DNA from 2 places in the Streptomyces sp. YKOK-I1 genome. Region 2 is predicted to be linked to the other one. Evidence: riboswitches for the same ligand, from Rfam matches in the RefSeq annotation. Region 2 holds a riboswitch; the other holds the start of a gene.
The links. Region 2 has a riboswitch for glycine ahead of gcvP (aminomethyl-transferring glycine dehydrogenase). Riboswitches for the same ligand answer to the same signal wherever they lie in the genome.
Positions count from the first base shown of each region.

Region 1: another riboswitch for glycine. It lies ahead of gcvT (glycine cleavage system aminomethyltransferase GcvT); the one in region 2 lies ahead of gcvP (aminomethyl-transferring glycine dehydrogenase).

Region 1 is NZ_BAAGDR010000001.1:7,037,886-7,047,809, reverse strand. Features, by position in the region: gene ACYQ8Q_RS31525 (ABC transporter substrate-binding protein) at 1-1,089, opposite strand, end outside; gene ACYQ8Q_RS31520 (ABC transporter permease) at 1,206-2,213, opposite strand; gene ACYQ8Q_RS31515 (enhanced serine sensitivity protein SseB C-terminal domain-containing protein) at 2,533-3,330, opposite strand; gene ACYQ8Q_RS31510 (enhanced serine sensitivity protein SseB) at 3,493-4,293, opposite strand; gene ACYQ8Q_RS31505 (AAA family ATPase) at 4,384-5,118, opposite strand; glycine riboswitch at 5,254-5,354, shown strand; glycine riboswitch at 5,355-5,466, shown strand; gene gcvT (glycine cleavage system aminomethyltransferase GcvT) at 5,515-6,633, shown strand; gene gcvH (glycine cleavage system protein GcvH) at 6,742-7,119, shown strand; gene glyA (serine hydroxymethyltransferase) at 7,139-8,404, shown strand; gene ACYQ8Q_RS31485 (L-serine ammonia-lyase) at 8,462-9,829, shown strand; gene ACYQ8Q_RS31480 (hypothetical protein) at 9,841-9,924, opposite strand, start outside.
Region 2 is NZ_BAAGDR010000001.1:2,053,155-2,063,078, forward strand. Features, by position in the region: gene ACYQ8Q_RS08600 (APC family permease) at 1-1,933, shown strand, start outside; gene ACYQ8Q_RS08605 (TOBE domain-containing protein) at 2,020-2,415, shown strand; gene modA (molybdate ABC transporter substrate-binding protein) at 2,576-3,400, shown strand; gene modB (molybdate ABC transporter permease subunit) at 3,397-4,242, shown strand; gene ACYQ8Q_RS08620 (ABC transporter ATP-binding protein) at 4,239-5,324, shown strand; gene ACYQ8Q_RS08625 (TOBE domain-containing protein) at 5,353-5,772, shown strand; gene gcvP (aminomethyl-transferring glycine dehydrogenase) at 5,826-8,711, opposite strand; glycine riboswitch at 8,895-8,990, opposite strand; gene ACYQ8Q_RS08635 (PRC-barrel domain-containing protein) at 9,103-9,474, shown strand; gene ACYQ8Q_RS08640 (DNA polymerase IV) at 9,494-9,924, opposite strand, start outside.

The sequences.
Region 1 (9,924 bases), 5.0 Mb from region 2:
GTGGTCGGCCCCGTAGATCACGGCCTTGCGGCACTCGATGTTGTCGAACGGCGCGACGCTCTGCGGGAAGACCGCGTACCGGATGTAACCCGTGGTCGGGTTGTCCAGGTTGGCCTTGTGCTCCTTCAGGGCGGTGGTGCGGCCCTGCGGCGACATACCGGTCTGGTTGATGTCGAGGTCGATGTCACCGTTGATCAGACGCTGGTCGAGCTGGTTGGCGTCCGAGAAGAACTTGATGGTGATCTTGTCGGGGTAGGCCTTGCGGATCGGGTCCGAGGACTGCTTCCACTCGGTGTTGCGGACCAGGGTGAGGTCCTTGCCCGGGTTGTAGGACTCGAACTTGTACGGGCCCGAGGAGAACGGGTGCAGGGTGTACTTGGCCTTGGTGTCCTTGTCCTGGCGGACCGGGGAGGCCGAGACCAGGGACAGGATCTCCTCGAAGTCCGAGTTGGCCTGCGGGAGGTGGAAGACGATGGTCTTGTCGTCGGGCGTGTCGATCGCCTTCAGACCGAGCTTGTCCTTGGTGGAGTCCTTGTAGGGACCCTTGTACTCGCCCTTGGGGTCGAGGACGTCCTTGAGGTACGTCGGACCGCCGGACAGCACGTCCTGCGCCCAGACGCGCTCGATGCCGTACTTCACGTCCTTGGACGTGATCTCCTTGCCGTCCTCCCAGGTGATGCCGTCACGCAGGGTGTACGTGTAGGTCTTGCCGTCGTCGGTGACCTTGGCGAGACCGGTGGCGAGGTCCGGGGTGAGCTCCGAGCCCGCCGTGCCCGCCTCGGCCTTGTTCGTGACGAGCTGACGGCTGTAGTAGCGGGCGAAGTTCCACATGAAGCCGTAGTAGCCGCGCGTGGTGTCCCAGAAGTCGGCGTCCTGGGCGCCGCCGAACTTCAGCGTGCCGCCCTTCTTGGCGAGCGAAGCCTGGGCGACCTTCTCGACCGCGGCGTTGTAGCCGGCGGCCCCGGTGGCCGAACCCTTGCCGCTGTCACTGTCACCGCCGCCGCACGCCGCCGTGGTCAGCAGCGCGGCGACCGCGGCGGCAGCGGCAAACGCCTGCTTCCGCCGCCCTGAGGTGCGTTGGGTAGTCACGATCTCGGATCCTCCGGATTCGATGAGAGACCCCGTGTGAATGCCACGGGACGTTTGGGGTGCGGCTGTGGTGCGGGCTGTGCTGCGGCGGTTCGGTCGAGAGGCCGGCCGGCGGTTCATCGGGATGCCTTCGGGTCCAGCGCGTCCCGGACGCCGTCGCCGAAGAGGTTGAACGCCAGCACGGTGATGAAGATCGCCACACCCGGGACCACCATGTACATGGGGTCCGACTCGTAGTAGTCGATCGCGCTCGAGAGCATCTGTCCCCAGGAGGCGGTGGGCGGCTTGACGCCGACGCCCAGGAAGCTCAGGGCCGCCTCGGTGAGGATGTTGGTGGGGATCATCATCGTCGTGTAGACGACGATGGGGGCGACGAGATTGGGCAGCAGCTCCTTGAACAGGATGTACAGCCGTCCGGCGCCCAGGGACCGGGCCGCCTCGACGTACTCGCGCTCGCGCAGGGAGAGCGTCTGACCGCGGACCACACGTCCGATGTACGGCCAGCCGAAGAATCCGATGACCAGGATCATCACGAACACACGCACGCTGGAACCGGTCAGGCCCAGCAGGTCGCTCGGCATGACGGAGACCAGCGCGATGATGAACAGCAGCTGGGGGAAGGCGAGCAGACCGTCCATGATCCGGCTGATCAGGGAGTCGATCCAGCCGCCGAAGAAGCCGGCGAGGACGCCGAGGACGGTGCCGAGGATGACGGCGACGACCGCGGACAGGAAGCCGACGAGGAGCGAGATCCGGGCGCCGTAGAGGATGCGCGCGAAGATGTCACGGCCGTTGACCGGCTCGACGCCCAGCAGATGGTCGCCGCTGATGCCGCCGAGAGAACCGGTCGGGGTGCCGAACAGCGGGTCGATCAGGTTCTCGTGATACTCGTTCGGGTCCTGCCCGAGCAGGTGGGTGATGACCGGGGCGAGCAGGGAGACCACGATGAGGAAGAGCACCACGATGCCGCCCGTCAGGGCGAGTTTGTCCCGCTTCAGGCGCTCCCAGGCGATCCGTCCCAGGGAACGGCCCTGTACGGCCTTGGCGTCGCCGGCGGCGACCGCCGCTTCTTCAGCCGCGCTCGGGGCCGCTTCCGCGGTCGGCTCGTGCAATGGTGCCGTCATCTGGCAGGGACCCCTCTCAACCGGCGGTGACCGGCGCGCACTTGCCGCTTGTAGCGGCACATTCAGTCCGTCGTACACAGGGACGAAGTCCCCTGGACCGGGAGTCTTCAACGCTTTGGCGATCTGTAGCCAGAGTTGGCGACGAAAGGATGCGTAAACGTGATGCGACCATGGAGGTTCCGTTATCCGGACGCGGGGTAACGGGGGGCGGACGGCGACTTATCCGGACACACCAGACGTAAGCCATCTGAATCGCCGTCATCTACGCGCGAAGATCAACGACCGTCAACCCTCAGGAGTCCACAGGGTTTACCAATTCTCAGTACCGGCCGGCGGGCGGGTAGCCGTAACCGCCCGCGGGAGCCTGCGCCGGGGCGGCGGGAACGTGGGCCTCACGGTCGTAGAACGGGCGCGCACCGGCCCGCATCCACATCACGACCGGGTCGTGCTCGTCGGTCATGGCGACCGTCGACACCGGCAGCCCGTCCGGTACGGCCCCGATCGACTGCTGCATCATCGCCCGTACGGCGTCCACGGCCGGCGGCGAGGTGTCGTACACGTCGAGCCCGATGGCCAGGTAGGGGGCGCCCAGCGCCGGCTGCACCCAGGCGCGGCGCAGCGCGCGGACCGCCGGGGTGCGGTGGGCGTTCTGCGCGAGCAGGGCGTAGAACTGGGGGATCTCGATGCCGGGTTCGGACAGCCGCAGGGGGCCGGCGGGCTGGCGGTCCAGGCCGGTGGCGATCCGGCGCAGGTCCAGCCAGGGGATGCCGACGCCGCCGCCCTGCGCGTGCGGGTTCAGCCAGAGGCCGTAGTGGTCGGGGTAGAGGGTGCGGGCCACGTCGACCGCGTCCACCACCTCGTAGCCGCGGTTCCAGCCGCTCGCCGAGAGTTCCTGGGCGGAGGTGACACAGGGGGCGTAGCCGTGGCCGTCGACCTCCATGTTTCCGTACTGGGCGTCCGGGGACCCGGCCTGGCCGTGCCACAGGAGCATCCAGACCTGACCGGAGGCGGGGGTCGCGAGCGCGCGCAGGAGGGCCTCGTAGGCGTCGTAGCGCCCGGGCGTGACCTGGCGCAGCATGTGCTCGACCTGTCCGGTCGCGATGCCGCTGGCGCTCACCGTTTACCGCCCCTTCTTCTTTGTTTCCCCGCGTCTGTGCACAGCTTAAGCGCCCAGTGGGCCGGGGGCCGTTGTGCGTGGGCGGGTGCGGGTGCGCTGTGGCCTGTCGCGCCCCGCGGCGGAGCCGCATATCGACGCAGCCCCGCGCCCCTCCAGGTTGGCTCAGTGGCCCCTCGTATAGAAGGGCCGTATACGGTCGCGCATCCACTCGGCCACCGGGTCCTGGGCCAGGTCCAGGAGGATCAGGTTGACCGGCCAGTTCACCGGGGTCGCGCCCATCGCGCGGCCCAGGGCGTCCAGGGGGAGTTCGCGGACCTCGGGGTCCAGGTGGGAGAGTTCGACGCCCACGAACATGACCGGGTCGGCCGTCTCGACGGCGGCGAGGCAGCGGCGGGCCGTGCGGACCACGCCGGTCGCCTCGAACTCGGCGGCGGCCGCGGCGAGGAACTCCATCGGGTCCTCCTGCCAGTCGGGCTCGAAGAGGCGGACGCGGCCGCCGCTCGCGGGTCCGTCCAGCACCGTGCGGCCGCTGCGGCACAGCTCGGCCACGGCCGACGGGGGCAGCGGGACGCCGACCGTGCCGTCCGGGTTGACGAGCAGCCCGACCTGCGGGGGCAGCCCGCGGGCGAACTCGACCGCCGGGGCGATCGTGTACGACATGTGGGAGCCGGCGGCCTGGTGGAACTGCTCCTCGGAGCTGAACACCGGCACATAGACCTGGCCCTCCAGCTCCAGCGTGGGCAGGTCGAGGGGGCCGCTGTGCGGGCCGCCGCCGTTGGGCAGGGGCACCCAGACGAAGCTGCGCCCGAGCACCTCCACGATCCGTGCGCCGGCGCCGGGCATGCCGAGGGAGACGGAGAGCACCTCCTCCAGTTCGTTGCCGGGCCATCCGCTGTGGGGATGGGGGTGTGCCTGCGCCGGGAAGTCCGGGGAGACCGGGAAGTCCGCCGGGGGGAAGTCCATCTGCCTACCGCCTGCTGGGAACCGCTGTGGTGGCTGAAAGGCTAGCGGGTACGCGGGGGCTTTCCTCCGTCCTCGGACGGTCCGGGACGCTCATGCGGTGAACCCGATCCGCTTCAGGGCGTCCGCCGAGTCCCGGTCGAGCAGCACGGCCGAGCCGACCCCGGCGGGCAGCCTGCCCTTCTCCACGGCGCGGACCAGGTGGGCGGCGGCCCTGCGGTGCCGCAGGAAGGCGTACCGCGAGACACCGCGGCCGCGCTCGCGCTGGCCCTCGATCGCGGTGTCCGGGGTGACGTCGAGGAGGAGCAGATGCAGGGTGCCGCCCCGGCGGCGGGCCTCCCGGGCCAGCCAGTCGCGCACCCAGGTCTGGGTGCCGCAGTCGTGCACGACGACGCCCTCGCCGCCGCGCAGGGCGCGGCGCAGTCCGGCGAAGTGGGAGAGGCGGACGAGGGGACGGTAGAGGGCGTAGGGCAGGAAGCGGGGGGTGCGGGCGTCCCAGCGGTCGCGGGTGTCCTGGGAGTCGATCGCCGCGCCCTGCACGGCGCGCCGCATCAGCGTGGACTTGCCGCTGCCGGGGAGTCCGGTGACGACGACCAGGTCGCGGGGGCCGAAGAGCAGTCCGTGCGGGCTGTGGCCGGCGCGCTCGCGCAGATCGCGGACGACGGGGACGGTCCGCGGACCGCAGGCCTCCCGGGCACGGCCCTGGGGCTGTGCGGGCAGTGCGGGCAGCGTGAGTGCCGAGGTGGTCGCGAATGCCGTGGTCCTCGCCGTGGTCCTGTCCACCGTGATCGTCCTCCCCTGGGGTTCGGGTAAGTCCCTCCTCCCCATCGAGCGTAAAGAGAAGGTAATGCGCGGTGCCTCCTCATTTCGTGCGCGTACAGACACAAGCCGGTTACAGATGCGGCCTGCCGCGATCGGGTGCGGGCGTGCAATGATGTCCGCGCCAACTGCATACCGGCCGTTTGAATCCGCGCGGGAGAGTCCCCAGCAGCAGTTTTCGCCGGGGCGCCGAAGGAGCAAGTCCCTCCCTTGAATCTCTCAGGCCCCGTTACCGCGCGGGCGAGGCACATCTGAAAAGCGGGCCGCCGTCTCCGGCGACCCCACCCAAGGTGCAAGCCGTGCCCCCGTTCGCGGGTCATGGCGAACCTCTCAGGTTCCGATGACAGATGGGGAGGAACGGGGAGGAACGACCTCGCCCGTCATGCCTTGGGAGACGACCGTCCGATGAGCAGTAACCCACCCCGTCGTACCGCGCTCGACGCGCTGCACCGTTCGCTCGGCGCGACCATGACCGACTTCGCCGGCTGGGACATGCCGCTGCGCTACGGCTCCGAGCGCGACGAGCACACCGCCGTGCGGACCCGGGCCGGGCTCTTCGACCTCTCGCACATGGGCGAGATCACGGTGACCGGGCCGCAGGCCGCCGAGCTGCTGAATCACGCGCTGGTGGGCGACATCGCCTCCGTCGGTGTCGGCCGCGCCCGCTACACCATGATCTGCCGGGAGGACGGCGGCATCCTGGACGACCTGATCGTGTACCGGCTCGCCGGGACCGAGTTCCTGGTCGTCGCCAACGCCTCCAACGCCCAGGTGGTGCTGGACGCGCTGGTGGAGCGGTCCGCCGGGTTCGACGCGCAGGTGCGCGACGACCGGGACGCGTACGCGCTGATCGCCGTCCAGGGTCCCGAGTCGCCGGGCATCCTGAAGGCGCTCACCGATGCCGACCTCGACGGTCTGAAGTACTACGCGGGCCTGCCCGGCACCGTCGCCGGGGTTCCCGCACTGATCGCGCGCACCGGCTACACCGGTGAGGACGGCTTCGAGCTGTTCGTACGGCCGGAGCACGCGGTCGGGCTGTGGCAGGCGCTGACCGAGGCCGGCGCGGGCGTCGGACTGGTCCCCTGCGGTCTGTCCTGCCGGGACACCCTGCGCCTGGAGGCGGGCATGCCGCTGTACGGGCATGAGCTGAGCACGTCGCTCACGCCCTTCGACGCCGGGCTCGGCCGGGTCGTGAAGTTCGGGAAGAAGGGCGACTTCGTGGGGCGTACGGCCCTGGAGGCGGCCGCCGAGCGGGCGGCGTCTGCCCCTCCGCGCGTCCTGGTCGGCCTGGTCGCCGAGGGCCGGCGGATCCCGCGCGCCGGGTACGCGGTCGTCTCCGGCGGCGAGGTGATCGGCGAGGTCACCTCCGGCGCCCCCTCCCCCACCCTGGGCAAGCCCATCGCGATGGCCTATGTCGACGCCGCGCACGCCGCGCCGGGCACCGAGGGCGTCGGGGTGGACATCCGGGGCAGCCACGAGCCGTACGAGGTCGTGGCCCTGCCGTTCTACAAGCGTCAGAAGTAGCGACCGACCCCGCCGGGCACGTGAACCTGCGCACATTCGCGCTGCTCACACCGGCCCTGAGCGGTTCCCATTCATCAGCACCCCCTCGCGTACAGGAGAATTCAGGCCATGAGCAACCCCCAGCAGCTGCGCTACAGCAAGGAGCACGAGTGGCTGTCGGCCGCCGAGGACGGCGTCTCGACGGTGGGCATCACCGAGCACGCGGCCAACGCGCTCGGCGATGTCGTCTTCGTGGAGCTCCCGGAGGCCGGCGCCACGGTCACCGCGGGCGAGTCCTGCGGTGAGCTGGAGTCGACCAAGTCGGTGAGCGAGCTGTACTCGCCGGTCGACGGCGAGATCGTCGAGGTCAACCAGGACGTCGTCGACGACCCGTCGCTGGTGAACTCCGCCCCCTTCGAGGGCGGGTGGCTGTTCAAGGTACGCGTCGCGGGTGAGCAGGAGGAGCTGCTGTCCGCCGACGAGTACACCGCCTTCACCGCCGGCTGAGATTCCTAGGACTGCCCAGATGACTGTTCTGAACACTCCCCTGCACGAGCTCGACCCGGAGATCGCGGCCGCGGTCGACGCCGAGCTGCACCGCCAGCAGTCCACGCTCGAGATGATCGCGTCGGAGAACTTCGCTCCGCTCGCGGTCATGGAGGCGCAGGGCTCGGTCCTGACCAACAAGTACGCCGAGGGCTACCCGGGCCGCCGCTACTACGGCGGCTGCGAGCACGTGGACGTGGCCGAGCAGATCGCGATCGACCGGATCAAGGACCTGTTCGGCGCCGAGTACGCCAACGTCCAGCCGCACTCGGGCGCCTCCGCCAACCAGGCCGCCCTGTTCGCGCTGGCCCAGCCCGGCGACACCATCCTCGGCCTGGACCTCGCCCACGGCGGCCACCTCACCCACGGCATGCGGCTGAACTTCTCCGGCAAGCAGTTCGACGTGGTCGCCTACCACGTCGACGCCGCGACCGGGCTGGTCGACATGGCCGAGGTGGAGAAGCTGGCCCTGGAGCACCGCCCGAAGGTGATCATCGCGGGCTGGTCGGCGTACCCGCGGCAGCTGGACTTCGCCGAGTTCCGCCGGATCGCGGACGCGGCCGGCGCCCGTCTGTGGGTGGACATGGCCCACTTCGCCGGCCTGGTCGCCGCCGGACTGCACCCCAACCCCGTCCCGTACGCGGACGTGGTCACCTCCACCACCCACAAGACCCTCGGCGGCCCCCGCGGCGGGATCATCCTGGCGAGGAAGGAGTTCGCGAAGAAGCTGAACTCCTCCGTCTTCCCCGGCTTCCAGGGCGGCCCCCTGGAGCACGTGATCGCCGCCAAGGCGGTCTCCTTCAAGGTCGCCGCGAGCGAGGAGTTCAAGGAGCGCCAGCAGCGCACGCTCGACGGCGCCCGCATCCTCGCCGAGCGCCTGACCGCCCCGGACGCCCGCGAGGCCGGCGTCGACGTGCTCTCCGGCGGCACCGACGTGCACCTGATCCTGGTCGACCTGCGCGCCTCCGAGCTCGACGGACAGCAGGCCGAGGACCGCCTCCACGAGGTCGGCATCACGGTCAACCGCAACGCCGTCCCCAACGACCCGCGCCCGCCGATGGTCACCTCCGGCCTGCGCATCGGCACCCCGGCCCTCGCCACCCGCGGCTTCACCGCCGAGGACTTCACCGAGGTCGCCGACGTCATCGCCGAGACCCTCAAGCCGGCCTACGACGCCACCGCGCTGAAGGCCCGGGTCGAGGCCCTCGCCGCCAAGCACCCGCTTTACCCCGTTCTGAACAAGTAGTTCCCTGGTGGGGGTACCCGAAGGCGTGTGCCCCCACCCTCCCGGTAAGGAATCCCCGTGGCCATCTCGGTCTTCGACCTCTTCTCGATCGGCATCGGGCCGTCCAGCTCCCACACGGTCGGCCCGATGCGTGCGGCCCGTATGTTCGCGCGACGCCTGAGCGGCGACGCCCTGCTGGACTCCGTCGCCTCGGTCCGCTGCGAGCTGTACGGCTCGCTCGGCGCCACCGGCCACGGCCACGGCACCCCCAAGGCGGTCCTGCTCGGCCTGGAGGGCGCCTCCCCCCGCACGGTGGACGTGGAGACCGCCGACGAGCGGGTGGAGCAGATCAAGGAGTCGGGCCGGCTGCGGCTGCTCGGCGAGCGCGAGATCCCGTTCTCCTTCGACGACGACCTGGTCCTGCACCGCCGCAAGGCGCTGCCCTACCACGCCAACGGCATGACCATCCGGTCGTACGACGCCTCGGGCGCGGAGCTGCTGACGAGGACGTACTACTCGGTGGGCGGCGGTTTCGTCGTCGACGAGGAGGCGGTGGGAGCGGACCGCATCAAGCTGGACGACACGGTCCTGAAGTACCCCTTCCGCACGGGCGACGAGCTGCTGCGCCTGACCCGGGAGACGGGTCTGTCGATCTCCGCGCTGATGCTGGAGAACGAGCGGGCCTGGCGCACCGAGGAGGAGATCCGCGAGGGGCTCCTCGACATCTGGCGGGTGATGCAGGCGTGCGTCACCCGGGGCATGTCCCGGGAGGGCATCCTGCCGGGCGGGCTGCGCGTCCGCCGCCGGGCCGCCGTGACCGCCCGTCAGCTGCGGGCCGACGGCGACCCGCTGGCGCACGCCATGGAGTGGATCACCCTCTACGCGATGGCGGTGAACGAGGAGAACGCGGCGGGCGGCCGGGTGGTCACCGCCCCGACCAACGGCGCGGCGGGCATCATCCCGGCCGTCCTGCACTACTACGTCAACTTCGTCCCCGGCGCGGACGAGGAGGGTGTGGTCCGCTTCCTGCTCGCCGCCGGCGCGATCGGCATGCTGTTCAAGGAGAACGCCTCCATCTCCGGCGCCGAGGTCGGCTGCCAGGGCGAGGTCGGCTCCGCCTGCTCCATGGCGGCCGGCGCCCTCGCCGAGGTGCTCGGCGGCTCCCCCGAGCAGGTCGAGAACGCCGCCGAGATCGGCATGGAGCACAACCTCGGCCTCACCTGCGACCCCGTGGGCGGCCTGGTCCAGATCCCGTGCATCGAGCGCAACGGCATGGCCGCGGTCAAGGCGGTCACCGCCGCCCGGATGGCCATGCGCGGCGACGGCTCCCACAAGGTGTCCCTCGACAAGGTCATCAAGACCATGAAGGAGACCGGCGCCGACATGAGCGTGAAGTACAAGGAGACGGCCCGGGGCGGGCTGGCGGTGAACATCATCGAGTGCTGAGGCACCCGCGGTCAGCGTGCGGAACCCCCGCGCCGGGGGTTCTTCCCGGCCCGCTCGGGATGGAGTTCGGCGAAGGCGGCCGTGAACTCGAAGGG
Region 2 (9,924 bases):
TCCCCCCGGCCGCCTGCGCGCCTGGATGCTGGAGGGCCTCTCCGACATGGGCAAGGGCCATGCGCAGCAGGGCCGGCAGGCCGAGGCCGAGCCCCGGCACAAGGGCCAGCCCTGGTTCCGGGTGATGTGCCTGACGGGCGTCGACTACTTCTCGACCCTGGGCTACCAGCCCGGCATCGCCGCGCTCGCGGCCGGTCTGCTGTCACCCATCGCGACCATCGTGCTGGTGATCGTCACCCTGGCCGGCGCCCTGCCGGTCTACCGGCGCGTGGCCGACGAGAGCCCCCACGGCGAGGGCTCGATCGCGATGCTGGAGCGGCTGCTGTCCTTCTGGCAGGGCAAGCTGTTCGTGCTGACCCTGCTGGGCTTCGCCGCCACCGACTTCCTGATCACCATCACCCTGTCGGCCGCCGACGCCTCCACCCACCTGGTGGAGAACCCCCATCTGACCAGCGCCCTGCACGACAAGCAGATGATCATCACGCTGGCGCTCGTCGCGTTGCTCGGCGCGGTGTTCCTGAAGGGCTTCCTGGAGGCCATCGGCGTCGCGGTGGCCCTGGTCGGCGTCTATCTCGCGCTGAACGTCGTGGTCGTGATCGTCGGCTTCTGGCACGTGGTCACCGCGGGCCATGTCGTCACCGACTGGGCCGACGCGCTGACGGCCGAGCACGGCAATGTCCTCGCGATGGTCGGGGTGGCCCTGATCGTCTTCCCCAAGCTCGCGCTCGGCCTGTCCGGCTTCGAGACCGGTGTCGCGGTCATGCCCCACGTGAAGGGCGACGCCGACGACACGGAGGAAACGCCCACCGGCCGGATCCGGGACACCAAGAAGCTGCTCACCACCGCCGCCCTGATCATGAGCGTCTTCCTGATCGCGACCAGCTTCATCACCACGCTGCTGATCCCGGAGAAGGATTTCGAACCGGGTGGCCCGGCCAACGGCCGCGCCCTCGCCTATCTGGCCCACGAGTACCTGGGCAGCGCCTTCGGCACGGTCTACGACATCTCCACCATCGCGATCCTCTGGTTCGCCGGAGCCTCCGCGATGGCCGGGCTGCTCAACCTGATGCCCCGCTACCTGCCGCGCTACGGCATGGCCCCGCACTGGGCGCGCGCGGTCCGCCCGATGGTCATCGTCTTCACCCTGGTCGCCTTCCTGGTCACCTGGATCTTCGACGCCGACGTCGACGCCCAGGGCGGCGCCTACGCCACGGGCGTCCTGGTGCTCATCAGCTCCGCCGCCATCGCCGTGACCATCGCCGCCCACAAGGCCGGACAGCGCAGATGGAGGGTCGGCTTCGCGGTCATCTCGGCGGTGTTCCTCTACACCACGGTCGTCAACGTCATCGAGCGCCCGGACGGTGTGAAGATCGGCGCCTGCTTCATCGCCGGCATCATCCTCGTCTCCCTCCTCTCCCGCCTCGCCCGCGCCTTCGAGCTGCGCGTGACGAGCGTGACCCTCGACCCCATGGCGGAACGTTTCATCCGGGACATGGCCAGCCGGAAGCTGCGGTTCATCGCCAACGAGCCCGACCAGCGCGACAAGGCCGAGTACCGCGACAAGATCGAGCAGATCCGCGAGGACAACGACCTGCCCGGCGAGGACTTCGTCTTCGTCGAGGTGACGGTCCTCGACCCCTCCGAGTTCGAGGCGGGCCTGACGGTCCGCGGCGAGGTGCTGCACAACCGCTACCGGGTGCTGACCCTGGAGTCCTCCTCCATCCCGAACGCGCTCGCGGCCCTGCTGCTGCACACCCGCGACAGCACCGGCTGCATCCCGCACATCTACTTCGAGTGGACCGAGGGCAACCCGTTCGCCAACTTCCTGCGCTTCTTCCTGTTCGGCCAGGGCGAGGTCGCCCCGGTCACCCGCGAGGTCCTGCGCGAGGCAGAGCCGAACCGCTCGCGCCGGCCCCGGGTCCACACCGGCTGACCCCGCCGCGGCACCGCGGGGCGCCCCGGCCGCCGTACGCCCCCCGCTGCCGCCCGCTCGCGCACCGCGGCCCTATCGTGACCCGCATGCAGAGCTACACCATCGGACAGGCAGCCCGGCTGCTCGGAGTGAGCCCCGACACCGCGCGCCGCTGGGCGGACGCCGGCCGCGTGGCGACCCACCGGGACGAGGGCGGACGGCGCCTCATCGACGGCAAGGACCTCGCCGCGTTCTCCGTCTCCCTCGCCCGCACGGACAACGCCGACGAGGACGCCCCGTACACCTCGGTCCGCAACGCCTTCCCCGGCATCGTCACGGCGATCAAGCTCGGCGACGTCGCCGCCCAGGTGGAGATCCAGGCCGGCCCGCACCGACTGGTCTCCCTGCTGACCCGGGAGGCCGTCGAGGAGCTGGGCCTGGAGGTCGGCATGGAGGCCACCGCCCGGGTGAAGTCCACGAACGTGCACATCGACCGCGTCTGAAACGCGGCGGAACGGCGCCTCCGTACGAACGCACATGCGTGCCGCTCACGACGATCACCCCGGATTATGCGAAGCCCCAGAAGACGCATGCCTTGCATATGCGGCATCATCATGATGTTGGGCCGTTCGAGGGACCGCTGAAACCGAGGAGTACACCGTGATGACCCGTACCGAGCGCCGTACCCGCCGCGCCGCGCAGGTGACCGGCGCGGGAGTCGCCGCGCTGCTGGCCCTGAGCGCCTGCTCCTCCGACGGCTCCGGCGACACGTCGGCCAAGTCCGACGCCTCGTCCTCCGCCTCCGCCAAGCTCTCCGGCACGGTCACGGTCTTCGCCGCCGCCTCGCTGAAGGAGAGCTTCACCTCGCTCGGCCAGGAGTTCGAGAAGGCACACCCGGGCACGAAGGTCACCTTCAACTTCGGCGGCAGCGACACCCTGGCCGCGAGCATCACGGGCGGCGCCCCGGCCGACGTGTTCGCCTCCGCCAGCCCCAAGACCATGGCGATCGTGACCGACGCCAAGGACAACGCCACCGAGCCGGTCACCTTCGTGCGCAACCAGCTGGAGATCGCGACCCTGCCGGGCAACCCCGACAAGGTCTCCTCCCTCAAGGACCTCACCAAGTCCGGGCTGAAGGTCGTGCTGTGCGACAAGGAGGTCCCGTGCGGCGCCGCCGCCCAGAAGGCGCTGGAGGCCAGCAGCCTCCACCTCACCCCCGTCTCCTACGAGCAGGACGTCAAGGCCGCCCTGACGAAGGTCGAGCTGAAGGAGGCGGACGCGGCCGTCGTCTACAGGACCGATGTGCACGCCGCGGGTGACAAGGTGGAGGGCGTGGAGTTCCCCGAGTCCGCCGACGCCATCAACGACTACCCGATCGCCCTGCTGAAGGACGCCCCCAACGCCGAGGCCGCCAAGGCCTTCATCGCGCTGGTCCGCTCCGCCGACGGGCAGAAGGTCCTCACCGAGGCCGGGTTCCTCCAGCCGTGACCCCACCCGTGAAGCAGGCCGCCGCGGACGCCCTGGAGGGCGGCCCGCGGCGCGCCCGCGTCCGCACGGGCGTCCCGCTCGCCCTGCTCCTGCCCGCCCTGCTCGGCCTCGCCTTCCTGCTCCTGCCGCTGGTCGCGCTCCTCGTCCGGGCGCCCTGGCACACCCTGCCCGCGCAGCTCACCAGCGCCGAGGTCTGGCAGGCCCTGCGGCTGTCGCTGATCTGCGCCACGGCCGCGACCGCGGCGAGCCTGGTGATCGGGGTGCCGCTGGCCTGGCTGCTGGCCCGCACCGACTTCCCCGGCCGCGGCCTGGTCCGCGCCCTGGTGACCCTGCCGCTGGTCCTGCCCCCGGTGGTGGGCGGTGTGGCCCTGCTGCTGGCCCTCGGCCGCAACGGCGTGATCGGCCAGTGGCTGGACTCCTGGTTCGGCATCACGCTCCCCTTCACCACGGCCGGCGTGGTCGTCGCCGAGACGTTCGTGGCGATGCCGTTCCTCGTCATCAGCGTCGAGGGCACGCTCCGCGCGGCCGACCCGCGCTACGAGGAGGCCGCCACCACCCTCGGCGCCTCCCGCTTCACCGCCTTCCGCCGGGTCACGCTCCCCCTGATCGCGCCGGGCATCGCGGCCGGCGCCGTGCTGGCCTGGGCCCGCGCCCTCGGCGAGTTCGGGGCGACCATCACCTTCGCGGGCAACTTCCCGGGGCGTACCCAGACCATGCCGCTCGCCGTCTATCTCGCCCTGCAGAGCGACCCGGAGGCGGCCATCGCCCTCAGCCTGGTGCTCCTCGCCGTGTCGATCGCCGTCCTCGCCGGGCTGCGCGACCGCTGGATGACCGCGTCATGACCACGCTCGGCAAGGACACCGCCCTGTCACCGACCCTGCCCGCCGAGGGCCTCGACGCCCGCCTCGTCGTCGACCGCGGCTCCTTCCGTCTCGACGTCGCCCTGACCGCCGCCCCCGGCGACGTCGTGGCGCTGCTCGGACCCAACGGCGCCGGCAAGACCACCGCCCTGCGCGCCCTCGCCGGTCTCGTCCCGCTCACCGGCGGGCACCTCCGCCTGGACGGCACGCCCCTGGAGCGCACCCCGCCCGAGGCCCGCCCGGTCGGCGTGGTCTTCCAGGACTATCTGCTGTTCCCGCACCTCAGCGCCCTGGACAATGTCGCCTTCGGGCCGCGCTGCCACGGCGCGAGCAAGGCGGAGGCCCGCGCCGTGGCCGCCGCGTGGCTGGACCGCATGGGGCTTGCCGCGCACGCCGGCGCCAAGCCCCGCCGGCTCTCCGGCGGCCAGGCCCAGCGCGTCGCCCTGGCCCGCGCCCTCGCCGTCCACCCCCGCCTGCTGCTCCTGGACGAGCCCCTCGCCGCCCTGGACGCCCGCACCCGCCTGGAGGTGCGGGCCCAGCTCCGCCGCCATCTGGCCGAGTTCGAGGCGGTCGCCGTCCTCGTCACCCACGACCCACTGGACGCCATGGTCCTCGCGGACCGCCTGGTCGTCGTCGAGGAGGGCCGGGTCGTCCAGGAGGGCGGCCCCGCCGACATCGCCCGCCGTCCGCGCACCGACTACATCGCCCAGCTCGTCGGCCTGAACCTCTACCGCGGCCGGGCCGACGGCCACGTGGTGCGCCTGGACACCGGTCCGGCCCTCACCACGACCGAGATCCTCTCCGGGCCGGTGTTCGTCGCGTTCGCGCCGAGCGCGGTCACCCTCCACCGCGACCGCCCCACCGGCTCCAGCGCCCGCAACCTCTGGCGCTGCGAAGTCGCGGGCCTCGAGACCCACGGCGACCAGATCCGGGCCGCCCTCACGGGCGAACTCCCGCTCGCCGCCGACCTCACGACGGTCGCCGCGGCCGAGCTGGATCTCCACCCCGGCGCGGCGGTCTGGGCGACAGTCAAGGCGGCACAGACCCATGCATACCCGGCATGAGCGACGCGGAGCCGTACCGTGGGTGCCCATGACCCTGAGCATCCGCAATCAGCTCCCCGGCACCGTCACCGCCGTCCACCCCGGCGAGGTCATGGCCACGGTCCAGGTCCGCCTCGACGGCGGACAGGACCTCACGGCGGCCATCACCCTGGAGGCCGTGCAGGACCTCGGCCTCACCCCCGGCACCGCCGTCCACGCCCTGGTGAAGTCGACGGAGGTCTCCCTGGCCACCCACCAGGTCGAGGGCCTCTCGATCCGCAACCAGGTCCCCGGCGCCATCACCGGCCTGTCGACCGGCACGGTCATGGCCGTCGTCAAGGTCTCCGTGGCCGGCGGTGAGCTCACGGCGGCGATCACCAAGGACGCGGCGACCGACCTCGGGCTCTTCGTGGGCTCCGACGTCATCGTGCTGATCAAGGCGACCGAGGTGTCCCTGGCGACGGCCTGAGCACGGGCGAGGGCCCGTCCGACACCCGGACGGGCCCTGCGCCTCCTGCCCGATCAGTCCTCGTACGCGTCCAGCGGCGGGCACGAGCAGACCAGGTTCCGGTCGCCGAAGGCCTGGTCGATCCGGCGCACCGGCGGCCAGTACTTGTCGGCGACGGACACCCCGGCCGGGAAGACGGCCTCCTCACGCGTGTACGCGTGCTCCCACTCCCCGCCGAGCGCGCCGGCGGTGTGCGGCGCCTGGCGCAGCGGGTTGTCCTCCGCCGGCCACTCCCCCGCGCCCACCTTCTCGATCTCCGCACGGATGGCGATCATCGCCTCGCAGAACCGGTCCAGCTCGATGATGTCCTCGGACTCGGTCGGCTCGATCATCAGCGTCCCCGCCACCGGGAACGACATGGTCGGCGCGTGGAAGCCGTAGTCGATCAGCCGCTTCGCCACGTCGTCCACGCTCACCCCGGTCGCCTTGGTCAGCGGCCGCAGGTCGATGATGCACTCGTGCGCGACCAGTCCGCCCGGACCGGTGTACAGCACCGGGTAGTGCGGCTCCAGCCGCTTGGCGATGTAGTTGGCGCTGAGCACCGCCACCTGGGTGGCCCGCTTGAGCCCCTCGCCACCCATGAGCCGCACGTACGCCCACGAGATCGGCAGGATCCCCGCGGAGCCCCAGGGCGCGGCCGAGATCGGCCCCACACCCGTCGCGGGCCCGGCGGCGGGCTGCAGCGGGTGGTTCGGCAGATACGGCGCGAGGTGCGCGCGTACGGCCACGGGGCCGACGCCGGGACCGCCGCCGCCGTGCGGGATGCAGAAGGTCTTGTGCAGGTTCAGGTGCGAGACGTCACCGCCGAAGTGGCCCGGCTTGGCCAGCCCGACGAGCGCGTTGAGGTTGGCGCCGTCGACGTAGACCTGTCCGCCCGCCTCATGGACCTGCGCGCAGATGTCGGCGACGTGCTCCTCGAACACACCGTGCGTCGACGGGTACGTGATCATCAGCACGGCCAGCTCGTCGCGGTGCAGTTCGATCTTGGCCCGCAGGTCCTCGACGTCGATCTCGCCGTCCTCGGCGGTCTTCACGACGACGACCTTCATCCCGGCCATCACGGCGCTCGCCGCGTTGGTGCCGTGCGCGGAGGATGGGATCAGACACACGGTCCGCTGCTCGTCCCCGTTGGCCCGGTGGTAGCCGCGCACGGCCAGCAGCCCCGCCAGCTCGCCCTGCGACCCGGCGTTGGGCTGGAGCGACACCTTGTCGTACCCGGTGACCTCGGCGAGCCGCTCCTCCAGCTCCTGGATGAGCGTGAGGTAGCCCTGAGCCTGCTCGGCGGGCGCGAAGGGGTGCAGCTGCCCGAACTCGGGCCAGGTGACCGGCTCCATCTCGGTGGTCGCGTTGAGCTTCATGGTGCACGAGCCCAGCGGGATCATGCCCCGGTCGAGCGCGTAGTCCCGGTCGGCGAGCCGGCGCAGATAGCGCAGCATCGCGGTCTCGGAGCGGTGCTGGTGGAACACGGGGTGGGTGAGGATCGCGTCGGAGCGCAGCAGCCCCTCGGGCAGCGCGTCCCCGGCGGCCGCGTCGAGCGCCTCCACGTCCCCGTCCACGCCGAACGCGGCCCATACGGCGGCCAGCTGGGCCCGCGCCGTGGTCTCGTCGCACGCGATCGAGACGTGGTCCGCGTCGACGAGGTGCAGGTTGACCCCGCGTCCGCGGGCGTCGGCGACGATCTCGCCGGCCCTGGCGGGCACCCGCACCGTCAGCGTGTCGAAGTAGGAGCCGTGCACGACCTCGATCCCGCCGGCCGTGAGGCCCGCGGCGAGGATCGCGGCGTAGCGGTGGGTGCGCCCGGCGATCGACCGCAGCCCGTCGGGCCCGTGGTAGACGGCGTACATGCCGGCCATGACCGCGAGCAGCACCTGGGCGGTGCAGATGTTGCTGGTGGCCTTCTCCCGGCGGATGTGCTGCTCACGCGTCTGGAGCGCGAGCCGGTAGGCCTGGTGCCCGTCCGCGTCCACCGACACCCCGACGAGCCGTCCGGGCAGGCTGCGGGCGAACTTCTCCTGCACCGCCATGTATCCGGCGTGCGGTCCGCCGAAGCCCATCGGCACACCGAACCGCTGTGTCGTCCCGACCGCGATGTCCGCGCCCAGCTCACCGGGCGACTTCAGCAGCGTCAGCGCGAGCAGATCGGCGGCGACGGTGACGAGCGCGCCGAGCCCGTGCGCCTGGTCGATCACGGCCCTGATGTCGCGTACGGCTCCGGAGGCGCCCGGGTACTGCAGCAGCACGCCGTTGATCTCACGTCCGGCGAGCTCGGCGGGGATGCCCTCGCCGAGGTCGGCGACCACGATCTCCACCCCCGTCGGCTCGGCGCGGGTCTGCAGCACGGCGAGGGTCTGCGGCAGCACATCGGCGTCGACCAGGAAGAGGCCCTTCTTGTTCTTCCCCATGCGCCGGGACAGGGCCATCGCCTCGGCGGCGGCGGTGCCCTCGTCGAGCAGCGAGGCGCCGGAGGTGGGCAGCCCGGTGAGGTCGGCGACCATGGTCTGGAAGTTCAGCAGCGCCTCGAGCCGGCCCTGCGAGATCTCCGGCTGGTAGGGCGTGTAGGCGGTGTACCAGGCCGGGTTCTCCATGACGTTGCGCAGGATCACCGGCGGGGTGAAGGTGCCGTAGTACCCGAGGCCGATCATGGAGTCGAGGACCTGGTTGCGGTCGGCCAGCGAGCGCAGCTCCGCCAGGACCTCGGCCTCGGTGCGCGCGTCCGGCAGGTCCAGCGCGTCGGCGTTCTTGATCACGTCCGGGACCGCGGCGGCGGTCAGCTCGTCGAGCGAGCCGTAGCCGACGTGCGCGAGCATCTTGGCCCGCGCCTCCTGGTCCGGCCCGATGTGACGCTGCTCGAAGGGGACGCCCTGTTCGAGCTGGGAGAGCGGAATGCGATCGGCGGTCATGTCTGAGGCCTCCTGGTCTGACGCGACCTTCGAGGGCACCACGGCGCGGGTGCCCGGACGGCCTCCCCCTCTGTCATCTCAACCTGAGAGCTTCACCGGCCGCCACCGGGCAGCCGGCTTTCACCGTCGGTGAGGACGGAGGCCGTCGACGCCGTCGACATCCGTCCTGCTTTCCAGAGTGACCTCGTCCGCGCGGTACGTGTGCCTGAGAGATTCCGGGGAGGAGTTGCTCCTTCGGCGCCTCCGGAGGTCTCCGGAGGACTCTCCCGCACGGGGTCAGCAGCCGTTGTCAGACTACCAGCGAGGTCCTTGAGGACTGCTCGAGTGGCCGCTCGTCCCAATGTGTTCTTTTGTAGTGCTTACGGATGAGTTGCGACCAAGTGGAGGGCCCGTGCAGACCGACATCGATCCGCGCAACCTGATCGGCCGCAAGGCGTTCGACCGCAACGGCACCAAGATCGGCACCGTCGACGAGGTCTATCTGGACGACGCGACCGGCGTGCCCGAGTGGGCCGCGATACGCACCGGGCTGTTCTCCCGGGACGCCTTCGTCCCCCTGGAGCCCAGCGAACTGGTCGAGGGCACCCTCCGCATCCCCTTCGACCGGGCCCTGATCAAGGACGCGCCCGACTTCGGCGTGGGCCGGCACCTCTCCCCGGAACAGGAGCTCCAGCTCTACCACCACTACGGTCTGGACGTCGCCGCTCCTCCGCCCCTGCCGGACCACGACTTCGGCCGACTGGCGGGCACGGACGAGAGCTGACCGCCACACCGGGCATCCGTCATCCGGTGCCGCCGACTCCCCCGGCCCGCTCCCTGAGCGGACCGGGGCATGGACCACCACGCTCACCCTCACGACCCCCGCCGTCCTCACGGCCCCCGCCCTTCTCACCACCCTCACGGCCCACGCCGTTCTCGCGGCCCTCGCCGCCCTCGCCGCCCTCACGGCCCTCGCCGCCCTCACGGCCCACGCCGCCCTCACGGCCCACGCCGTTCTCATACACCTCGCCGCCCTCGCGGCCCTCGCCGTTCTCGTCCGGTCTTCGTCGCACCATCGGTCGCACCAGCGGCAACGGCTCCGCCGACGCCAGGTCCGGATCCTCCACCCGGAAGGTCCGCACCCGCCCCGGCTCCGACTCCGGGGTCTCGAACCGCACGGTGACCCGGCCCAGGCCGCTCCCCTGTACCCAGCCGTGGCCCAGCACGGCGTGGA